3 regions of the Anabaena sp. TISTR 8404 genome follow, and region 3 is predicted to be linked to each of the others. Evidence: riboswitches for the same ligand, from Rfam matches in the RefSeq annotation. Region 3 holds a riboswitch; each other region holds the start of a gene.
The links. Region 3 has a riboswitch for cobalamin ahead of ACMX3D_RS23905 (DUF1636 domain-containing protein). Riboswitches for the same ligand answer to the same signal wherever they lie in the genome.
Positions count from the first base shown of each region.

Region 1: it holds a riboswitch for cobalamin, as region 3 does, so the genes downstream of both, ACMX3D_RS15035 (energy-coupling factor ABC transporter permease) here and ACMX3D_RS23905 (DUF1636 domain-containing protein) in region 3, are expected to answer to the same signal.
Region 2: it holds a riboswitch for cobalamin, as region 3 does, so the genes downstream of both, cobG (precorrin-3B synthase) here and ACMX3D_RS23905 (DUF1636 domain-containing protein) in region 3, are expected to answer to the same signal.

Region 1 is NZ_CP180578.1:3,477,899-3,483,509, forward strand. Features, by position in the region: gene ACMX3D_RS15030 (energy-coupling factor ABC transporter substrate-binding protein) at 1-132, opposite strand, end outside; gene ACMX3D_RS15035 (energy-coupling factor ABC transporter permease) at 119-898, opposite strand; cobalamin riboswitch at 924-1,063, opposite strand; gene ACMX3D_RS15040 (thermonuclease family protein) at 1,153-1,722, shown strand; gene ACMX3D_RS15045 (methylmalonic aciduria and homocystinuria type D protein) at 1,810-2,370, opposite strand; gene ACMX3D_RS15050 (hypothetical protein) at 2,863-3,093, shown strand; gene ACMX3D_RS15055 (hypothetical protein) at 3,241-3,837, shown strand; gene ACMX3D_RS15060 (DUF6464 family protein) at 3,912-4,166, opposite strand; gene ACMX3D_RS15065 (cyclic nucleotide-binding domain-containing protein) at 4,493-4,864, shown strand; gene ACMX3D_RS15070 (CheR family methyltransferase) at 4,948-5,611, opposite strand, start outside.
Region 2 is NZ_CP180578.1:3,670,423-3,676,033, forward strand. Features, by position in the region: gene ACMX3D_RS15810 (HNH endonuclease) at 1-52, shown strand, start outside; gene ACMX3D_RS15815 (precorrin-2 C(20)-methyltransferase) at 167-871, opposite strand; gene ACMX3D_RS15820 (precorrin-8X methylmutase) at 874-1,500, opposite strand; gene cobG (precorrin-3B synthase) at 1,503-3,059, opposite strand; adenosylcobalamin-variant (AdoCbl-variant) riboswitch at 3,046-3,129, opposite strand; gene ACMX3D_RS15830 (DUF262 domain-containing protein) at 3,366-5,054, shown strand; gene ACMX3D_RS15835 (metallophosphoesterase) at 5,366-5,611, shown strand, end outside.
Region 3 is NZ_CP180578.1:5,503,299-5,508,909, reverse strand. Features, by position in the region: gene ACMX3D_RS23925 (metal ABC transporter solute-binding protein, Zn/Mn family) at 83-1,102, shown strand; gene ACMX3D_RS23920 (metal ABC transporter ATP-binding protein) at 1,164-1,946, shown strand; gene ACMX3D_RS23915 (ArsR/SmtB family transcription factor) at 1,957-2,220, opposite strand; gene ACMX3D_RS23910 (cobalt-precorrin-6A reductase) at 2,498-3,241, opposite strand; gene ACMX3D_RS23905 (DUF1636 domain-containing protein) at 3,271-3,690, opposite strand; cobalamin riboswitch at 3,713-3,871, opposite strand; gene ACMX3D_RS23900 (DMT family protein) at 3,956-4,297, opposite strand; gene ACMX3D_RS23895 (hypothetical protein) at 4,523-5,011, opposite strand; gene ACMX3D_RS23890 (pentapeptide repeat-containing protein) at 5,111-5,611, opposite strand, start outside.

The sequences.
Region 1 (5,611 bases), 2.0 Mb from region 3:
AATTGCTTTTTCAGCTTTGTTATCGGAACCTGCAAATTCCGCATCACGCACCAATATTAATGGTGCAACTGCTAAACCTAATACAGCTACTAGCAACAGCCAGTTACTCAACCCTTTTTTAGACTGATTCATTTCCTTTGGGTTCCCGTTTGATTAATTTCAGCAATTCCAATTCTTGAGGATTATAAGATTGCAGCCAGTTCCACACCAATACAGTTAGCAATCCTTCACTAATTGCTAGGGGAACTTGAGTGATAGCAAAAATTCCGGCGAATTTAGCGAATGAAGCAATAAACCCACCAACAGGGGCAGGAAAAGCTAGGGCAAGTTGAATGGAAGTGATAACGTAGGTAAGTAAATCTGAGATAGCTGCGGCTAGAAATATGCCAATTCTTGGTTTACCACCCAACTTAATTGTCAAATTATATATCCAGTAAGCGACAAATGGCCCGGCGATCGCCATCGAAAATGCATTTGCCCCCAGCGTTGTCAAGCCGCCATGTGCCAGTAACAAAGCTTGAAACAACAACACTAAACTACCCAAAACCGACATTGTTAAGGGGCCAAACAGCACTGCACCTAACCCTGTTCCTGTAGGATGAGAACAGCTACCTGTGACGGAAGGAATTTTCAATGCTGACAGCACAAAAGTAAAAGCACCAGCTAACCCCAGCAGTAGTTTCAATTCCGGGTTTGCTTTAGTAATGCGAGTTAAATTACGCAATCCCAATAGAAAAAATGGTAGTGCCACAACCCACCAAAAAATTGCCCACTGTACTGGTAAAAAACCTTCCATGATGTGCATTGCGTAGGCAGGTTTGGGTAAACCAATTACTAGATAAAAACTGATAAATCCTATCAGGCTTAGACTAAGTAAGGCCTGTTTTTTTCTTTCCATAATCTGTACCTCGCAGATTTATGTAACGAACTGATTCTAACCGGCGGGCATCCTGACTCACCTAATTTTGGCTCACAGTTGCGGGACAGCGCCGGATTTACACCGGACTTTCCCCCTTACGTCTGATGGCTGCTCCCCATCAGAACCGATTTCAGTAACTATATCACTATTTCTCAATGTAGGAATTTCAGCAAAAGCCGCATCTATTTCAAAAATCAAATATAGTATCATCCATCAAAGTGAGGTGATGTTGAATGAATAAACTAACAAAACAACTAGTAATTTGGCTGAGTGCAACTATCTTACTTGTCGGTTTAGCAGGTTGTGATAAATTCTTTGGTGCTTCTGGAGATTTGGTTGAAAGAGTTAGCGATGGTGATACTTTGGCTGTCAAAGATGCTAAGGGTAATAAATTTAACGTGCGATTTGCATGTATGGATGCGCCGGAAGTACCCCATTCGCAAAAGGAAAGGAATAGTAAAAGTGCCAGCGATCGCAATCAATTTAGTTGGGGTGTAAAAGCACAAGAACGCTTACAGGAACTCGTAAAACAATCAGGCGATCGCGTTATCCTAAACATCACAGATAGCGATCGCTATGGGAGGAAAGTGGCAGAAGTTCGTTTAAAAGATGGTACGTTTGTTCAACAAGTCTTATTACGCGAAGGTTTAGCTAAGGTATATCGTCCTTATTTAAATAAATGTCCCAGTAAAGATTTAGTTCAACAAGCTGAAGCGCAAGCGCAGCAGCAAAAGCTGGGAATTTGGAGTGATACTAAGTTTATCAATCCTTGGGAGTATCGCAGTTTTAATAAAAGAAAGTGACCTGTATTTTATCTGCTTCTATCTGCGGTTAATTTGATCTCTACCGAATACGCCTTACCCCGCCAGTAGCCCATAATAACGATTTCTTCAGACTTCTATTTGTTCTTCCCACCCATGCTTACAAGCTATTTCTTTAGTGACAAATTCGATCAGCGTGGGTGGTGCGGTTGAGATTAAAATACTGGGATAAACAGCTGTACCCCAAACAGGATGCACTAACATACAGCATTTGTTTTTAATTACTGGATAGCCAAGTAATGCTTTTACTACTGCTGTATCATTATGGGGCATTGCACCAGGACGGGAAAGTAAAGGATAGCCAGTGCGCGGATCGATTAAGTCTGTAAGATAGCCGCGATCGCGCAGTTCAAAAGCCACATCAATCCCGAACCGCATAAACTTTTCGCGTAACCGTTGTTTTTCGTCTTCTATTTCTTTTGTACTTTCCACTAAATGATGTTGCGATCGCTGCAAGACAATCACAACCCAGAATAAAGCTTCTTGTTTCCAATCTGGTAATATCTGTTCGCAGTTGGCACAGATATATTCGCTAGGTGCATGAATGGAAATTTGCACCTCTTGTCCCATGTCGCCAACTAAATTTATGGGACTGCTTTGTTCCGAAATGTAAATGCTTGGGTAGTTCACTACATTGATTCGGTTGTTTGCAAGTTGTTAATTTATTCCTTGGGATCGATAATAACTCTTAAGACTTTATAAAAACCATCAATTTTCCCTAAGTAGAAAGATTTTTTTGTAATCTATGCATTCAACTGGAAATTTTTAATCTCATTTTTATCAATTATTAACCTTGCTTAAAAATGAGAGCAAGAGGTTAGGGAAGAGTTAAGTCGGTTGGCGTGAATAATTATTGGAATAAGGCAGGGGGCAGGGAGAGAAAGAGTTTGAGCCTTATTTACTTTTCTTCACATAGTTCAGTTTTATTCTACCGATTTACTTATTTGCCGATTTGGCTGTATGGAAAGTTTATAGGGTCTGCCTTGAATCTCTAGATTCAGCACCCCTTTTTTATCTTGGCAGTCAACATTTTTTTGATGGGGACTGTGAAAAATGTTAAAGTCCGGTTCTTTTTTACCCGTTGCTTAGCGCCTGAGTGACCAGCCTTGAACCCAAGGCAACATGAGAAGCAATTTATACGTAATATTTTTTGGAGAAGCTGCCCCAACAATTAAGTCAGGGCAACTTCTGGTACACCCCTTGCACAATACAAACAATATCAGTATTCACAACGATTTGTTTGCCAAATTGGCAGAAATTCACAATCAAGTAGTAAGCCTAACTCTGGGAACCGGCGTTAGCGGCAAAGAACCAGCAAACAAGTTGAGATTTTTAGATTCACCTCACGGGTAAATTCTCAATTCTGGCTTTTGCTTCCTCAATCCTTCATTGTTAATTGTAATAATAGAAGCAGCCACTTGATTAAGCCGAAATAGTTAAATTTACTGCATTGTGTAAGTCCTAGCTCTCAGGAATCAACTAAACTCAGTGAGGCTACTCATGAATACTTATCAGCAATTCAATATTAATTTACGCGAAGAACTTGAGGTAGCTAGAAGACAGTTGAAATATGACCAAAAAGGTGGAATTGCAGCCTTAGATAATATTTACCGTCAAGGTAGAGTACCAGATCCACTTTTAAACGGTCGCTACTGGGGTGAGTTTCTTACCGCTAATTTCCACCCAGTTTTAGATAGTTGGTTAGATATCATCACTAAAATTTGGCTACCTTGGGAAGGTAAAACATTTGATGCTAAAAGCAACACCGGAGATAATATTTTTACGAATGATGGGTTATTGCTAGGACGCTTAATCTGGCCTTTCTATAATGGTTATGTTGCAGATGGTAGAGGAAGAACGCTTGCTTTTAAATTTCAATCATCTCGTGATCAATGTTTATTAGAGCCAGACATTGAAGTTTTGCGGTTGAACTTTGATTTACCAGATAATCCCCAATTCCTGATTCGTGACTTGGTAGACCAATTAGTCCAGATTGATCATGATTTTTATTTAGGTAAAGCTGTACTAAAACATCCTGATGGCGGTCGGTTTTGTGCTGCTTACTTCACCCTCAGATCGGGCTTAGTTAATCATTAAGCTTGCATATTTAGTTGATTGTTGACTGTTGACAGTCAACAGTCAACAAATAATATAAAATTCTTAATTAAAAATTAGTATTTCCACTCCTCATATTCAATAAAATAAACACAGATCTCGCACTCTTCTGTTGGATTAACAGCACATTGGATATAAGGCGATCGCGCGTTAAATAAGCAGTCGTTTTCTGCAAACCTATTTTGGTGTTTGCGGCTGTGATTTTGTTCTCGAACTTGCATTTGGGGTGAAGCTATGGCTGATAAAATTCCCAGTAAGCCCCAAACTGCGCCACAAAAAGCCATTAACACAAAATCAGCAATACGACCCATATTCAACACCTAGCTAAAATCCTAACTGTAAATGATTTTAGTGATGTGAATATATTTGTTCATCCGTCATTAGCCATTCGTCTTTAGTAAAGAAAATTGATAAATAATTAGTCAAAAAGGATAAATATACAGAAAATACAAGTGTCCTAAGTTATATATCTACATAATCTATAAAACGACTAATTCTGCCATAATAGTTAGATTTACGCTTATTAACATCTGTTGAGTCTGTTGAAGGTTCATCAACAGTCGGTAGTATAATTTACATAGGTTATAATCTTGCGTAACTAAAATTTTTTCAAGTAAACAATTTTGGTATTGCTCTAATGGTTTTAAGTCCAGTAATTACAATCAATATCTTTCAAAAACAAGCCAACGCTCAAATATATTCTGCTGGCCAAGTCATCTTTGAAGAAGGACAGTCTGGTGAGTTTATGTTCGGCATTGTCGAAGGAGAAATAGATATATTAGTAAACGGTAAAATTGTAGAGACAATTACAACTGGGGATGTTTTTGGTACAGGGGTACTTGTAGGAATCAAAAATCGTACTTATACTGCGATCGCTAAAACTGAATGCAAACTTGTTTCTCTAGACGAAAAAAGATTTCTCTTCGCTGTTCAAGAAACACCGATGTTTGCACTCCATGTAATCAAAAACTATTCAGAGCGTTTATCTCGTTTACAACACATGGTTTAGGGTGAAATCTACCACAAGCAGAACCGAGAAAGCAGACTACAAATCAATCACTTTCTCGGTGTGATCGCATTGTCTAAAGAAACTTAGCGTAATCGATAGAAAATACTTCTGTCAAATTGCACCCGCTCAAAAGCTTCATGTAAATTAATAGTAGTTTCACCACTACCTAAAAATAAATAGCCATCTGGTCTTAATTGCTGTCTAACTTTTGTGAGTAAATTTTTCTTAGTAGTTATATCAAAATAAATTAAAACATTGCGGAGAAAGAGAATATCAATATTAGGTAAAATTGACCAAGAATGCACAAGATTTATCTGGCGAAAATCGATTACTTGGCGAATTTCATCATGAATTTCCCATTCATTATCTAACAATTTAAAATATCTTTCTCGGAGATTTTTCGGTAGACCACGCTTAATTTCTAATTGGTTATAACGCCCTTGCTTGGCACGGGCTAACACTTTACCAGAAAAATCACTAGCGATAATTTGTACAGACCAATTAGCCAATAAAGGAAAATGCTCCCGAATCAGCATGGCAATACTATAAGCTTCTTGGCCATTAGAACAGGCAGCACACCAAATATTTAGCGATCGCTCAATTCTTCGTTTTTTGATCAACTCTGGCAACACTACTTGTTTCAAAGCTTCAAAGGGATATGTATCTCGAAAAAATGAAGTTTCGTTAGTAACTAACGCCTCAATTGTCTGAATATGCAGATCACTTAATGGTTGATGCCGCAAGTAA
Region 2 (5,611 bases), 1.8 Mb from region 3:
GGCGTGGGTTAAAAAACAAAACCCTGATAAGCGAATTGCGGTTCATCGCTAAACAATATAGCGAAGTGCTGAGTGCTGAGAGGATAACTGAAAACTTTTTAGTGTTGTATTTAAGTAATTCCCACATTAGAGTCTTTCTTATCTGATATTGACTGTTACTTCATCTTTACAGACGATTTTTACTAGGTATGACAATCATTGCAAAATAAGGTACTTCGGCTGGATTAACTTCATCTAAGGGAACAATTCGTTGCTGTGTCATTGTTGCGCGTTCAATATATAATGCCCGTGATGCTAGTCCTAATTGATGCAAAATATTCCGCACTTTTGTAAAATGGCGGCCTAGTTTCATAATTGCGGCTGCATCGGTAGCTAGTAGTTGTGTTATCAGTTCTTCGGCTGGTAGGGGGGCGGGTAGAACGGTGAGAATATCGTTGTAGTAGGTGAATGGTACACCTAAAGCTACTGGACAAGCCATTAAAGAGGAAACACCAGGAACAACTTCTGTATGGTAATGCCCAGATAAGCGTGTGAATACATACATGAATGAACCGTAGAAAAACGGGTCGCCTTCACACAGCACGACTACATCGCGTCCCGCTGCCAGATGTTGGGCAATAGGTTCAACTTCCTGGTCGTAAATCGCCTTGGCTTTTTCTGGTTCTAAGGCGCGGGGTAGATGAAAGGCGACTTCAATTTGCTTGCCAGTTAAATATTGAGAAACGATCGCCCGCGCTATACTCTCTTTATCTGTTGCTGATTGATAGGCAATTACAGGTGCAGTTTGCAATAACCGCAGTGCTTTCAACGTCAACAGTTCTGGGTCGCCAGGGCCTACACCAACTCCATACAGACGGCCTTTGGTTGTCATAATTATTCTTCCTCCGTTGCCAAGGCGTTAACTGCGGCGGCGGCGATCGCACTTCCACCCCGCCGACCATGTAATGTCATAAATGGTACATTCCGGCTATCTGCGGCTAAGGCGGCTTTTGATTCGGCTGCACCCACAAATCCTACAGGGAAACCTAAAATTACCGCAGGTTTAGGCGCTCCTTCGTCCAACATTTCCAGTAACCTAAATAGTGCGGTGGGTGCATTACCAATGGCGACGACTGAGTTTTCTAAGTGCGATCGCCATAATTCTAAAGCTGCGGCTGACCTTGTATTACCTAATTTTTGGGCGAGTTCTGGTACTTCTGGATAGTTCAGGGTGCAGATCACTTCGTTGTTGGCAGGTAGTCGCCGCCTCGTGACACCTTCGGCTACCATCCGACAATCGCATAAAATTGGCGCACCATTTGTGAGTGCGGCGCGTGCCGATTGTACTGCTGTGGGTGAATATCCCAAGTCAGTGACAATATCCGTCATTCCACAGGCATGAATGAGCCGTACAGCAACTTTTGCTACATCTTGTGGCAGCACATCCAAGTTAGCTTCTGACCGAATGATAGCAAAAGAATTACGGTAGATTTCGTTAGCGTTTCGGATATATTCGGACATTTTCAATTACAAACCGCAGTTAAACCCTGATAAACTTCTAATGGCTGAGAAAATAACTCTTTTAGTTGGGTCTTCTCATATCGATTGACGAATTCCCCAAAGGATTCATCTTGATTAAGGCGATAAATTTTATACACCCTGAGCATTTGTTCGATAAGTGCAGGTAGTTCTGCAAAACTCACATATTGATAGATTTCTCGACCGAATTTTTCATGACTGTTACTATCGCCAACATAAATGTGATAACTTTCTATGTTGCGATCGCTCATACCTAGTAAAGTGATGTCACTGTTATGATGTTGAGCGCAAGATTTTTCACAGCCGCTAAAGTGAATGTTAATGGGGCGATCTAGCTTAACACGAGTTTCTAGATAATCGGCTAATGTCAACGCATCTGTTTTAGTATCTGTAGCAGAAGCCGCACAACCCCGTTTACCAGAACAAGCAATTAATGCACTTTTAATATTAGTGACTGTGGAATCTAATCCTAATTCAACTATTTCACGTTGAACATCAACAACCGACTCCTGGGGAATATCAGTGATGAGTAAATTTTGCCAAGGCGTGAGTCGGATATTCCCGCTACCATATTTTTCGGCTAAATTTCCCAAACGCCGCAACTGCTGACTTTCCAAGCGACCGAGAGGTAACACTACACCGACATAAAATAAATTTTCCTGTCGTTGGGGATGAACGCCAATATACCCAAAACATTCTTCTGTGTTTACTTGGGAAGGTTTCTGAATAAATTTTTCACAACGCGTCAAAGAAAAAGTTAACCGTTGTGCAACTTGCTGAAGATAATTTTCATATCCCAGACCATTTACAACTTCTCGCAAACGTGGCTTGCGGTTACTGTTAATATCAATATGATTTAAATAAACATCAGCTAAAGCTGCCAAAACGGATAAACATTGCCCTGGTGACAATACAATTCCTGTATCAATGGGTGGTTTTCCTTTTGTAATGCCTAGATGCAAGCGGAAGTAAACTTGAGTGTCTATTATCTCAGACGTAAACAGGATATCATTGAGGCGATCGCATACGGAAACTTTTCCTCCACCATCAAAGCAAACGCTAAACTTAGCCGATAGTCCTGATAGTTCAGGATGCGCTGCAATATAATCATCCCAGCTTTGAACTAAAAAGCGAGTATCGATTAATTCTTCTGGGTCGATACCTGCGGTTGGGCTAATCATAATATTACGGATGTGGTCTACAGCCGAATTGCGCGAACCCAAACCCAAATCTTGTAGCTGTTTTAAAACTTCGCTGTTGATACCCTGGCTAATTTCTCGAATTTGCAGGTTAGCGCGATTTGTGACATCGACATAGCCACCACCGTAATTATCTGCTATCTCTGCGATCGCCTGACATTGTTTACTATTAAGTATCCCACCAGGAATTCTCAAGCGAGATAAAATTCCATCTTGGGCAGAAGTAGCGTAAAATAAGCCTGGACAGGCAGTAAATCCCGAAAGCAAAGTCCTAACTCCTTCTCTGTGCGACGCAGAGAGTAGATAATCATTGTGTCTTCCTGACACACCCGGAGTTGGCATTCTGACTTGGGATTTCCCTTCACAGCTGCGGCACAGTCCCGGAATTTCACCGGAGTTTCCCAACTCCAAGCTTTAGTAATTTAGCATGAGACAGTCTTCAGAATCCTCTATGCTTCACATTTTTCATTAATGATTTATGAATAAACAGATCCCCGACTTCTTGAAGAAGTCAGGGATCTGAGGCTTGCAATTTTTGTCAATCAAATATGATTCTATAAACTGTACTGCTATCAAATATTGCCCTGCAAGTTGGGAAAACTATCTTTAGTGAAAGTGTAATCTACTACGCTCCTAAAGGATATACCAATGAGTACAGTTACAATTCAAGCTAATCAACTTCCTATTCATAGAGTATTTAGTGAAGATTTTATTTTTACTATTCCTCTATATCAGCGTCCCTATGCTTGGAAAATTGAACAAGCAGGAGAACTATTTGACGATTTAGTCAGTGCGTTGGGAGATAGCGAAGAGAAGATTGATGATATTAATCCATACTTTTTAGGCAGTATTGTACTTATTAAAGGAGATAAGCCAGATGCCGAAATAGTTGATGGGCAACAACGTCTAACAACACTAACTTTATTGATAGCTGCCCTACGGATGTTAGCACCTCAAGAAATTGCTGAAGAATTAACTACCTATCTATACCAAAAAGGTAAAGCAGTTGCTAGAATTCCTACTGTTTACCGTCTAACTTTGCGTGACAGAGATGCAGAATTTTTTAGAGAATATGTTCAAACAGAAGGTAACATTATTAATTTAAAAGAATTACATAATGGCAAGCTATCAGATAGCTGTAAAAATATTAAAGAGAATTTACTCTTTTTCGTAGAGCAGTTAAAGAATTTACAGCAACAAACGATTCTGCGCCTGAGTCAATTTATTATTACTCGGTGTTTTTTGGTAGTAGTATCAACTCCTGATATTGACTCAGCATATCGAATATTCTCTGTTATGAATAATCGAGGGATGGATTTGTCTCATGCTGATATTTTAAAAGCAGATATTATAGGCAAAATAGCCCCAGAACAACAAGATAAATATAGTAAAAAGTGGGAAGATGCTGAAGAAAAACTAGGACGTGATGTATTTAAAAGCCTTTTTTCTCATATTAGAATGATTCATGGTAAGTCAAAACCGCGTGAAGGTATACTTAAAGAATTTAATAAAGATGTTAAACCATCTCCGCTTCAATATCCTCAGCAGTTCATTGATAAAACTTTACTCCCTTTAGCTGAAGCTTTTTATGATATTAATCATCAAGTTTACGAGGGTAGCTCTTGGACAGATGAAATTAATATCTTGTTTCAGTGGTTACAATTTATTGATAATTCTGATTGGATACCTCCAGCTATTCTTTATTTATCGAAGAATTATCACAACCCTGAATTATTATTGCGATTCTTTTCAGATTTAGATAGGCTTGCTTCTGGTTTAATGATTCAACGGTCTAATGTCAATGAACGAATTGAACGTTATAGCAAGTTGCTAAATGCTATTGAAAATCAAGAAGATTTATATACGGACTGCTCACCGCTACAATTGAGCATTCACGAAAAAGAAAATATCATCAAAATATTGAATGGTGACTTTTATTTAGTTAAAAAAATTAGAACTTATGTTTTGTTGCGCTTAGATGCTGCACTCTCTGAAGGAAAAGCTGCATATAATTTCTCTAACATTACAATTGAGCATGTATTACCACAAAACCCATCTCCTGATAGTGATTGGTTTACGTGGTTTCCTAGTCAGGAAGAACGGGAAAAATATGTTCATCGTATAGGAAATTTAGTTCTGCTATCTTCTTATAAAAATAGTATGGCTCAAAACTATGATTTTGAAAAAAAGAAGCAGCAGTATTTTACAACTAAAAAAGGGATTTGTAATTTTGCGCTTACTACACAAGTGCTGATGGAGAAAGAATGGACACCGGAATTCATCGAAAAAAGGCAGAAACTTTTAATTGAGAAGTTGAAAAAAGTTTGGCGTTTATAATATTAAATTAGAATTGTGCGATCGCATCTGTATTATCCTGTCAATGAGCAAGCGATCGCACTTAGGTAAACTTTGCCAAAATTGTTTTTGTAAGCTTGTTCCGCCGTTGTGTCTATTCTCACTTTGCTATAAAAGATACTCCTAAATATATCGATTTATTTCAATAATTTTTATACTAACCACAGAGGCACAAAAACCCAGAGTTTAATTAACATTTATCAAGTTTCTAAAAAGTGTTTTACTTGCAACTTTCAAATAGCAGATTGTTAGTTAAACTTTAAAAGCTATTATTGAAATTTATTAAATCTATTATGTATTGGTTATTGTCTGGGCCGTTGACTGTAGAAAAATTAATGGTTAAGATTACGGGTTTACCTGCATCGTTACAAGGTAAGAAGTTGGTGCAGTTGTCAGATTTTCACTATGATGGTGTGGGTTTGTCTGATGAGATGTTAGAGGAAGCGATCGCACTTAGTAACGAAGTAAAACCAGACTTAGTATTATTAACAGGTGATTACGTTACAACTACTCCGCAACCAATTCACGAATTAGTTTCA
Region 3 (5,611 bases):
TATTATAAAATATTTTTTTAGAATAATTCTCATTGTCTTAGTGGCAAAAATCAAATAAGTGTCCTTTCCTAGGAGAAACTCTGTGAGTAGGACTCATACAACATATATAAAAAGCAGACAAAGAGGCGGTATTTTGTCTCTAATTGCTTTGTTAACATTGTTAGTGAGTGTGGGTTGTAACCAATCAAATCCAAATCAAGAAACGAGTGTTGAGAAGTCAACACAGGTACAAGATGCTGTATCTACACCAGCAACACAATTAGTGAAAACCAAGGTTGTAACGACATTTTTACCGATTTATTTGTTGACCAAGGCGGTGGTTGGCGATACCGCAGATGTGGAAATTTTAGTACCGCCTGGTACAGAGGTACATGAATACCAAGCGACACCAGATAATGTCAAAGCGATCGCCACAGCTAATATACTAGTTAAAAACGGTTTGGGGTTAGAAGAATTTCTAGAAAATACAGTCAAAAATGCTCAAAATTCTCAATTAGTCGAAATTGATGCCAGCAAAGGTATTAAACCTTTAAACGAAATTTCGCCAGTTGAAAGCGCTGTCAAAGAAGCAAAAGACCACGACCACGACCACGCAAAAGGTAATCCTCATGTTTGGTTAGATCCGGTTTTAGCAAAACAGCAGGTAATGAATATTCGAGACGGATTAATTACTGCTGACCCTAAAAATCAAGCTACTTATACTGCTAATGCTGCGGCTTATATTCAGGAATTAGACAAGTTAAATAGTGAATTTCAGCAAGTCTTACAAAAAAATCCTAATTGTACTTTTGTGACTTTTCATGATGCTTATCCATATTTAGCAAAACGCTACAACTTACAACAAGTTGCTGTAGTCCAAATTCCCGAAGACCAATTGTCGCCGAAAGACGTACAAACAGTAGTTAATACAGTCAAAAAATATAAAGTTAAAGCTTTGTTTAGTGAACCAGGTGTAGATAATAAATTGCTCAAAAGCCTTTCTCAAGATTTGAACCTAAATTTACAAACTCTAGATTCCTTAGAAACAGGTGATACAAACCCGCAATACTATTTTCAAGCCATGAGATTAAATTTGCAAACTCTAGAAGCAGCGTGTAAGTAAGCTAAATTTTCAGTGGATTTTGTATTCAATAAATAATTAATAATTTGCATATTTTTTAACTATGACATTGCCTATTTTAAAAGTAGACGGATTAACTGTATATCAAGGGAATTATCTGGCTATTCGTGATGTGTCCTTTGAATTATTGCCAGGAACAGATACTGCTATAGTGGGGCCGAATGGTGCTGGTAAAAGTACTTTAGTAAAAGCGATTTTAGATTTAGTACCTCGTAATGCTGGCACAATAGAAATTTTTGGTTATCCAATTAAAAAGCTGGGAAATTTACGTCACTTGTTGGGCTATATGCCACAAAACTTTATTTTTGATCGCAGTTTTCCCATTTCTGTGAGTGAATTGATTGAATTAGGATGGACTAATGAAGTTAAAAAGCAAAAAACAACAAATTCTTTGTTCTCTGGACTGTGGAGACAAAATCGGGAAAAAATCACAGCAGTCACAGAAGCTTTACGAAGAACAGGAGTTTATCACCTGCGAAAGCAACCTATTGGAACTCTCAGCGGTGGACAACTGAAGCGGGTGTTACTAGCTTATTGTTTAGTAGTACCTCGAAAACTTTTGATATTAGATGAAGCCTTTGCTGGAGTTGATATGCAAGGTGCAGCCGAGTTTTATGTCTTATTGAACGAGTTGAAGCAAGAAGAGGGTTGGACAATTTTGCAGGTTTCCCATGATATTGATATGGTCAGCCGCCATTGCGATCGCGTCTTATGTCTCAATCAAACTGTGGTTTGTACTGGTCAGCCAGAATTTGCTTTATCACCTGAAAATCTATTAGCAACTTATGGCCCGGGCTTCAGTCGTTATCACCATCATCACAATTAAAATTTCTACTTTATTCAGGTTCATCTAAGTGTTCAGCTACAGCCTGATAAAGATGCAGAATATGATTATCATGGAGGCGATAAAATACATTGCGACCTTGCTTGCGGTAGCTGACTAAACGCATTACCCGCAAGTTACGCAGTTGATGAGAAACAGCAGATTCACTCATATCTAATGAAGCTGCTAAATCACTAACGCACAATTCTTTTTGAGCCAAAAAAGAGAGAATTCGTAGACGATTAGCATCTCCTAAAAAGCTAAAAAAATCTGCCATCCGCTGAGATTTTTCAATGCTGAGATATTCGTCTGCAAGTGGTAGTGAACTATCACTATTGATAGTTGCTATTGAGTTATCTTGAATCATTTTTTGCCAACCCAAAAATAACTTAAAATTTAAATATAAATAAATTTTCAAGTAAATATATTATAGTTTTTTTGGATGCAAAATTTGATATTACTAATTTTTTTTAATAGTTAGCTTTGATTAGCGATCGCCATTTTCCCAAGGATGAGTCTGATTAGTACTGTGAAAGTATAGCTAAGTAGTTGCATCAAAGATTGTGTAATTTATCCAGTAACCAAGCTACTGCACCATCAATATCTGCAACTTGTTCTCCTGGTGGTACTGCTGGACGATTGACCATGACAACTTTTACACCTAGTTCCCGTGCGGCAATAATTTTGGCGTAAGTTGCATCACCGCCACTATTTTTACTGACGATGGTATCTATATTGTGTTGAATCAGGATTTTCCGTTCGTTCTCTAAAATAAAGGGGCCGCGATCGCACAATATCATCCCTGGTGGCACTAAGGCATCTTTTCCAGGAGGGTCAATCATCCGCATCAGAAACCAAATATTTTGGAGGTGTGCAAATGCAGCAAGTTCTTGTCTCCCAACAGTTAAGAATACTCTTTGTGCTTGGTTTTCTAAGACATCTGCGGCGGTATTACTGTCTACTTCAATCCAGCGATCGCCTGTTACTTTTTCCCAAGCAGGACGAATTAACATCAATCTTGGGATCTCTACTTCCTTCGCTGCCGTCGCTGCATTGTAAGATATTTGATTGGCGAAAGGATGGGTAGCATCAATTAACACATCAATTTTCATTTGACGCAGATATTCAACCAGTCCAGCCACACCACCGAAACCACCAATCCGCACATTACCCGACGGAACAGATGGTTCACGGGTGCGACCAGCTAAAGATGCGATCGCCTCAATTCCATTGATAGTTGCAACTCTCTTACTTAGTTCCGCAGCTTCTCCGGTTCCACCCAAAATTAAAACACGCATCATAGAAAGAAATGGGGAGTTGGCAATAGCTATAAAGGTGGAATTTTTGCTAAAACGCCCTTTTTCAGTGGTTCTGGTCGTTCTGACCAAGGCAATAATCCGTCAGTTTTAGCGTAGTATTGACTCGCACATTCCAGGACAGCAGCAGCACTGTTATCAACATCTAAATCACCAAACAGATAAGTTAACTTACCTTTAGCTGCAAAAGCGACAACGCAAGAACGGTTGCAAGCACTCATACATTCAACTGCTTGGATAGGAAATTCATCTTGCAAATCCCAATCTTGTGCTAATTGCTGGATTTGGTGCAATAGTTTCTGACCGCCACTTTCACCTATACGCTTGCCATCTTGCCAAACGCTGGCGCAGGTTGTACAAACAAATAAACTATGAGTACAAGCAGTGACACTTGAAGAATTATTAGTAATAGCAGTATGGGCAGCAGTCATCCGTACCTCGCAGATGTGTGGAACTTAATAGTATACTTCGGCGGGCATCCTGACTTGGAAAGTTGATTTTCAGTCTTTTATCTTTCCTTCACAGTTGCGGGACAGCGCCGGATTTTCACCGAACTTTCCCCGTTACCTTTGGTGGCTGATCCCCACCAAAACCGAATATTCAATACATCATAACATCTGTATTTCAGTCAAATCTCAGGCATTAGAATCAGGTAATTCTAATATTTAGAGCGTTTTTACGTTCATTTTGTTGGTATTATCGTGTCTTTTCACTAAAAATTAAGTAAGCTGCACCAGCTAGTAGCATGGCGGCTAAAACGTAATTACGGGTAATAGGTACTTTAAAATAAATCACACTGAACCCTGCAAACACAAGCATTGTAATAATTTCTTGCAACACCTTTAACTGTGGCAAGCTGAAATAGTTAACACCTATGCGGTTGGCGGGAACCTGAAAACAGTATTCAAAAAAAGCGATCGCCCAACTTGCACCAATTGCAATCCACAAAGGCGCAGATTTTAAATCTTTCAAATGACCATACCAAGCGAAAGTCATGAAAATATTAGATATCAGTAAAAGAATTACAGGTCTGAACATAAATAGATAATGAAATTCCAGTTTGTGAGAGTAGCCATTTCTAATTAATTTTAAAAATAATCGCTCAGGAGGTTAAGTGAAGAGTAATAATTGAGCGATCGCATCGAACACAAGTAGCACAAATTCTCCACCGTGCTGGAGCTTCGTAAAAAGACCATATTATAAAGACGATCGCATTTAACCCTCTAAAATGCAAAAAGCGATCGTCTGTATTTTATTTGCTTATTAAAATCTTAAACCCACACCACCTTGCACAGCCAAAGCTGTACCACCGCCATCACGGTAAGCATCAAAGGCTATGATGGCGTTGCCAAAAATTACAGTATTGCTATTGGGAACAACATAATCAACTCCTGGCTGTAAAGCAAAACTAATTTTGTTACCTACAGGAGAAGCACTATCACCACCAGTTAACACCAAACCTGCACCTAAATAAGCATCTGTTTGCCAGTTGAGTGGTAAGTCGTAAGATACAGTCGGTACAACAGCAGTATTCTGACCGATTAATGCTTGGGCGCGAAAAGAAATCGGTGCTTCCAAAAGTTTGTAGCGAAAAGCTAGAACGCCTCCAACTTGGATACCATCAGTCAGTCCGACAGTCGGGCCGACACCAACATAGCTACCGTATGCAACTTGAGCTTGTGCTGGTTGATAGTCCATCATCAGACTGAAAACAGCACTAGCTATGACAACTGAACTAGGAAGATACTTCATCACCCGACTCCTCACACGATAATTTGGATGTTGTCATGTGTCATTTGTTATTTAGTGAGGAGGTAGGATTAAGTATTCTCCTGACTCCCCATCTAAATTTTACGGGCATCGGGGATGAATGCCACCTTGAGTACAAATGTAAGCTAGTTGCTTCGCATCTAAATTTTTCGCTTGGGAAAAATCAACTCCTTTGACTACAGCCGATACTGTACCAATATCTGGAGTTTGCACAAATTGATCTGCGGGATCTTGTTTGCTGGGAGCCAGAATTGTATCTTTAAAATCTGCTCCAGCGACGTTTGCGCCCCGTAAATCCACAAAACTGAGGTCAGCGTTGCGTAAGTCAGCATTTTCTAATTGGGCAGAGCGTAAAACTGCACCAGTCAAACGACTAGCGCTGAGATTAGCATTGCTGAGATTTGCCCGATCCAAATAAGCTCCTGATAAATCTGAACCTTGCCAATCAGTTTTAGTTAAGTTAGCAAATGACAATTGTGACCCGATCGCAGTCACGCGGCCTAAATGAGCAGCGTAGAGATTGGCTTCGTTTAATTTTGCATCACCTAAATCGGCTCCAGTTAAGCTGGCATTTTCTAGAAC